One region of the Bacillus sp. SORGH_AS_0510 genome, then DNA from elsewhere that is predicted to be linked to it. Evidence: predicted binding sites of a transcription regulator. Region 1 holds the regulator's gene; the other holds the start of a gene.
The links. The regulator Rex, encoded in region 1, represses fermentation and respiration genes when NADH is low (regulators of the CRP and FNR family bind a similar motif). The targets are predictions, from matches to a motif close to TTGTGAAATATTTCACAA.

Region 2: QE429_RS10980 (cytochrome c oxidase subunit 2A) is a predicted target of Rex. The motif match lies at 1,648-1,665, and genes of this name have one in related genera.

What each region holds. Positions count from the first base shown of each region.
Region 1 covers NZ_JAUTAU010000001.1:4,819,297-4,822,471, reverse strand. Annotated here, with positions in the region: gene QE429_RS24355 (ABC-F family ATP-binding cassette domain-containing protein) at 1-333, opposite strand, end outside; gene moaC (cyclic pyranopterin monophosphate synthase MoaC) at 501-998, shown strand; gene QE429_RS24345 (redox-sensing transcriptional repressor Rex) at 1,034-1,687, shown strand; gene QE429_RS24340 (YhbD family protein) at 2,042-2,665, shown strand; gene QE429_RS24335 (polymer-forming cytoskeletal protein) at 2,678-3,175, shown strand, end outside.
Region 2 covers NZ_JAUTAU010000001.1:2,143,544-2,146,718, reverse strand. Annotated here, with positions in the region: gene QE429_RS10990 (isoprenylcysteine carboxyl methyltransferase family protein) at 1-129, opposite strand, end outside; gene QE429_RS10985 (type III polyketide synthase) at 129-1,217, opposite strand; gene QE429_RS10980 (cytochrome c oxidase subunit 2A) at 1,896-2,045, shown strand; gene QE429_RS10975 (cytochrome c oxidase subunit II) at 2,068-2,544, shown strand; gene QE429_RS10970 (b(o/a)3-type cytochrome-c oxidase subunit 1) at 2,544-3,175, shown strand, end outside.

The DNA of each region.
Region 1 (3,175 bases):
GGGGTCTGCCATTTGTTCTTCCAGCTGGCGAAGAGATTTTTCCATGAGGCGAAGTGGTTCAAAAACGGTCAGCATTTCATCCCAAATGGATAAATTGGATTCTAATCCTGTATTTTGGGCTAAATAACCGATCGTTACTTCCTTTGGCTTGATAATTTCTCCGCCATCATGGGACAAATGTCCGGCAATAATCTTTAGAAGTGTCGATTTTCCAGCCCCGTTACGGCCGACAAGAGCCACGCGGTCTCTTGTTTGTAATTCTAGCTTTATATTCGATAAAATAAGGTCAGCACCATAGTATTTTTGTAATTGATTGACTTGTAATAAAATCATATTTTTCACCTCTATTACTTAGGACTAGTGTACCGTATTAGCGGAATGACGGCAATAACTCGGACTCTTCCCGTGCCTCTTCTGATAAAAAATTGCTTCATTCGTTCAAAGTTTCACACACATAAAAGGGAAAATAGTGTATTATTTTTTGATAGGAGGATTTTTTTATGGCCGAATTTACGCATTTTAATGAAGAAGGCAGAGCGAAAATGGTGGATGTCAGTGACAAACCTGAAACGGCGCGAACTGCCATTGCTCATTCTAGCATAACCGTAAGTAAAGAGATTTTTGACAAGATCACCAATCATGAGATGAAAAAAGGCGATGTTTTAGCTGTTGCCCAAGTGGCGGCTGTTATGGCGGCTAAAAAAACATGGGATCTCATTCCGATGTGTCATCCTATTCCACTAACAGGAGTTAATATTTCTTTTGCGTGGGAAGAGGAGCAAACAGGAAATTTTCAATTACATATTGAGGCAGCAGTGAAAACAAAAGGGAGCACAGGTGTGGAAATGGAAGCGCTAACAGCTGCATCTGCTTGTGCCCTAACTGTCTATGATATGTGTAAAGCAGTTGATAAAGGGATGGTCATTGGACCAACCTATTTAGTGGAGAAAACAGGCGGCAAAAACGGTGATTTTAGGAGAAATGGTCAGGTTAAATAAGATGTAAGAAAACCATTCATGGGATGTGGGAGAAGATGAGTAACGAAACAATGAAAATACCACAGGCGACAGCCAAGCGGCTGCCCCTCTATTATCGATTTTTAAAGAACCTGCATACTTCCGGTAAACAACGAGTTTCATCCGCAGAACTAAGTGAAGCGGTAAAGGTGGACTCGGCAACAATTCGCCGTGACTTTTCCTATTTCGGGGCTTTAGGTAAGAAGGGGTATGGCTATAATGTAAACTATTTGTTAACCTTTTTCCAGAAAACGCTGGATCAAGATGTATTAACAAAGGTTGCGTTAATTGGAGTAGGTAATCTAGGGACGGCCTTTTTAAACTATAACTTTTTGAAGAATAACAACACGAAGATTGAGGTTGCCTTTGATGTCGATCCAGAAAAAATGGGGACGAAAATTCGGGAAGTTCCGGTTTATCATTTGGATGACCTAGAGAAGGTGTTGGAAAACAGCGATATTCAAGTAGCCATTTTAACAGTTCCAGCGCCGGTTGCACAAGTAATTACAGACCGACTTGTGAAGGCGGAAGTGAAAGGAATCTTAAACTTTACGCCAGCCAGGTTAAATGTGCCGGCATCCATCCGGGTTCATCATATCGACCTAGCCGTGGAACTGCAATCATTGGTTTACTTTTTAAAACACTATCCAACAGAAGATACAGATGAATAGTACTAGGTAAGGCCTTTTACGAAACTTGCTTCGTAGAAGGCCTTTTATTTTTTCTGTTTACGTAACCATTGTTGTTATGGAGGAAAAGGGAAATAATGTTCATTTTGTATCAAAGCTATACTACGAAGAAGCTGGCTAATTTGGATTGCTCCCTTAGAAGAGTAACGAATAAACGGAGTTTTTCCGGTTATTTGCAAAATCGAGCTCATTTAGGAATAGATAAGCGGAGGTTTTCCGGTTATTCAAAGAATGGTACCCCATTAAAAAAAGCCTTTTTTACATAAAATTGTAAATTATAACTTTACAAACGTAACAGTGTTATGTTACATTGTTAATCAGAAAGGGGTTTTTATCATGAGTGAGGAGTTAATCTCAAAAAAAGACCTATTAGAATTGGCGGGAATTTCGTATGGACAGTTGTATAGGTGGAAGCGTAAAGACCTTATTCCGGAGGAGTGGTTCATCCGGAAATCAACCTTTACCGGCCAGGAGACATTTTTTCCAAAAGAAAAGATTCTGGAGCGCATTAATAAAATTCAAACAATGAAGGAAAATCTTTCACTTGATGAACTTGCAGACATGTTTTCACCGAATATTTCAGACCTGCAGTTAGATAAGGATGAGTTAGTGAAACGTAACATTGTTTCGATAAGTGTAATGAATTTTTACTTAGAGAATGAAAAAGGCAGCCAAACGTTTTCGATTAACAGGATGCTTGAGGTATTCGTCTTAGAGAAGCTGCTGCAATCCGGCGAAATTAATTTGGATGAGGGAAAAATGCTGCTACAGGTATTAAAGGAGCATGCTGCAATCATTAAACAAAAAAGCTGTGAAGTAGTCATTACGCGCAAGCTTGGCGTGTCAACGTGTCTGTTGTTAATCAACGCGGAAGCGGTTCATTTTGATCAGGGGACAAAAGTGGTCGTCCAGCTTTCCCTGATGTCCTGCATGGAAGAGATCAAGGCTAAATTACTATAAAGGAGAATATACATGGATACGAAGGATAGAGGAGACTTAGTCATCAATGGTTTCGGAGCCTCGAACGGTGGAGCATTTCACCAGGTCACATTGAATGGATTCGGTACGGTACACAGTGATGTGGAATGCATAGAGTTTGAAAGTAATGGGTTCGGGACAGTGGATGGAAATGTGAAAAGTGAGCACACCAAAATAAACGGCAAAGCAAAGGTAAAGGGGACGATGGAGTCCCAAAACGTCTCAATCGATGGAACGGCAAAGATTGAGGAACATCTTATTGGAAAAATCGTAAAGGTTTACGGTAAGGCGTCGGTGGGTGGCAGAGTAAAGGCTGATGAAGTCAAAATTAATGGCGTTTTAACGGTTGGAGGAGATTGCGAGGCTGAGATGTTTAAAGCCGATTCTCAATTTTCTATTGGTGGGTTATTAAATGCGGAGGACATTAAAATTCAGCTGCATGGTCCTTGTAAGGCAAAAGAGATTGGCGGAGAAACGATCACCGTGAAATAT
Region 2 (3,175 bases), 2.7 Mb from region 1:
CTTTTCACCAAACTCAATAGCCCCTTTTTGCTTCATCCATCTCTCATTTCTTTTAGCAATAAAAAGCTCAACCATTCTTTGTAAAGTGATGATACAAAATAAAACAAGAAAGGGAAAAAGATTATTCATTATGTCCACCTCATCAGTAGAAGTTCTGAACTAAAGCCAGGACCGAGTGCAGTACCTAGACCAAATGTATCCTTAGGAATGTTCCTTTCCATCATTCGTCTTAGTACATAAAGAATAGTAACTGAGGACATATTACCGAATTGCTTTAATACTTCTAGAGAAACATCAGTCATTGAAGCAGGTATATCTAATGACTTAATATAGGCATCCAAAACCTTTTTTCCTCCTGGATGTGCAATAAAATAGTCAATCTCACTAAGGTTCATTTGATATTGATCTAGAAACTCTTTGACATTAGGTTTTAGCCAGTCTTCAATAATACGTGGAATATCTCGAGAGAATACAACAAATAAACCCGTATTTTTTATATCCCACCCCATAACATCCAATGAGTCTGGCATTAGTGTAGATTGAGTACCAACAATTGATGGATAGGTTATCTTTTTTCTATATCTCTTTGTATCAGATAAGTCTCCGCAAACCAATGCACAGGCGATTCCATCTGCAAAAAGAGAGACCCCGATTAAATTACTTTTGGATAAATCATTATGCTGAAAGGTGAGACTGCAAAGCTCAACAGATAGGACAAGAACTTTGGCTTCAGGAAAGGCCAAGCAGTATTCAAATGCTCTTGATAGCCCTACAGCTCCACCTGCACAGCCTAGGCCCCAAATCGGAATACGTTTTGTGTGGGAATGAAATGGCAAACGATTCATTATCCTGGCATCAATACTAGGAGTTGCGACACCAGTGGTGGATATAAAAAAAATTGCGTCTATTTCCTCAAAAGGAAGTTGTGCTTCAAGAAAGATTGTATTACTTAAACATTTGACAATTGCCTCGCTGCCCAATTTTACAGCCTCTTCTATATATGCATCATTTTTTTCTTCAAACGTATGGTGAGACTTAAACCACTCTATCCCTTTTACAAAATGTCGCTTTTCAATTTGTCCGTTTTGAAATGCTTTAAGGAGTCTTTCAATATCCCTAAATGATTCGGCAAAAAGATCCCGAGCGAACTCGACTGCTTGTTTTTGTGTTATCTCGTGAGGTGGAATAACCTCAGATACAGAAAGAATTGCTGGCATAAAACATTCTCCTTCATCCTTTGTACGGGTATTTTTTCCAATCAAAAGAAAATTATTCCGAAGTTTTAGCCTTAAAATGGGCAAAAAAAAACGCCTCCCTTTGATAGGGAAGCAAACGTTTTGAAGGTTGTTGTTGTTGTGCACTTAAATTATAACGTGATTTCGATTTCTCATCATTACATAATCTTTTCCAATTTAAATAGCTTACTGTTTTTCGGGTTGAGACTGAACTTCAATCTTTATTTTTTTATTAGCCAATGATCCGCAAATCCCACAAGGCTGTTCTGCGTTATATAGAATTCGACATTGTTCACAATAATATTTTTCCAAAGTAATACCTCACTTCCTAATAAAATAACTCGTGATGATTTATCTTATTTTCCATTTTCAGGAACGTGTGACTTTGATGAGCGTAAACTGAGAATTTTATTTGTGAAACATTATTCAATTACTTTTATCACAGTCAAAGTGTGATGATTCACATTTATGTCACAATTACCCGTGGGTTAATGTGACATAAATCACTGTTACATCAAGTTTTTAACATTAACATAGTAGATAACTAAGGAATGAACAATTTGTGAACTTCCAAAATTTATATTTTACTTTCACATTTGTTTTGTATTATGAAAGAGAACTTATTATTTAATTTTACTTTTCTGAAGGGAGTGCAAAGGGATGGCAAAAACGGAATTAAAAACAAAACAAAAAACAGAGATCGAAGATAGCTCTTCTCTCAAAGGAACATTAGCGTCCGTTTTCTTTTTGGGACTTTTCATTGTGGTCACTTGGGTAGGTGTCTATTACCTATTTGTCGAACGTTTTTAATGATTGAAGGGGGAAAAAGGTTATGCATATGCATAAATTCGAAAAAATTTGGCTTGCTTTTGGAGTAGGTGCCCTTGTTGTTTTCTTGGTCACCATTGGAGTCAGTGCTTTTTATCTAGGTAACAAACCACCTAGTTGTTTAACTACTATTAATCCTGAGAAGGTCAATCAAACAAAACCATTTACAGAGCCTGGCCTTCACAAAGTTGAAGGGAAAGATTGGGACTATGAATTAGTGTATGTGGCTTCAGCCTTCTCATTTAATCCTGTGCAAGTAAAAGTGCCACTAGGTGCTAAAGTAAAAGTCATTGCAACAACAACAGATGTTGTTCATGGATTCGAAGTAGCTGGAACTAATATTAATATGATGCTTGAACCTGGTTATGTCAGTGAATATACGACAACCTTTGATAAGACTGGCGAATATCTAATTGTGTGTAATGAATATTGTGGTGCTGGACACCATTTAATGAGTTCAAAGATTGAGGTGGTAAAATAATGGTTAACAATACAGCTATAAAAGTAAAAGTTGACCCACGTGATGCAAAGCTTTCGATGGCACACTTTTTTGTCGCCTTCTCCGCTCTTGCTCTTGGCGGCTTAATGGGCCTATTACAAACCCTAGTTCGTTCAGGTAAATGGGAACTTCCTTGGGGAATCGATTATTATCAAGTTTTAACAGTCCATGGAGTATTAATGGGACTCGTTTTAACCACTTTCTTTATCATGGGATTTCAATATGCAGCTGTAAGTAGAACAACTGGTGGACATTCCGCCGGAGCAAGGCGTACCGGCTGGGTTGGCTTTTGGGTTATGTTGGCCGGTACAATAATGGCTGCAACAATGGTCTTGCTTAAAGAAGCGTCTGTTCTTTATACATTCTATGCTCCACTAAAGGCACACTGGATTTTTTATTTGGGTTTAACCTTTGTAGTTGTGGGAAGTTGGATTGACGGCTCTGCACAGATTTTGACCTACGCTAAATGGCGCAAGAATAACCCAGGACAACCAAGTCCTTTATTAAGCTTTATGGCTGTTGTTAATACTGTACTTTGGATCGTCGCTACATTGGGTGTTGCTGCTACCGTATTATTCCAATTACTGCCTTGGTCACTTGGTTTAGTAGATAC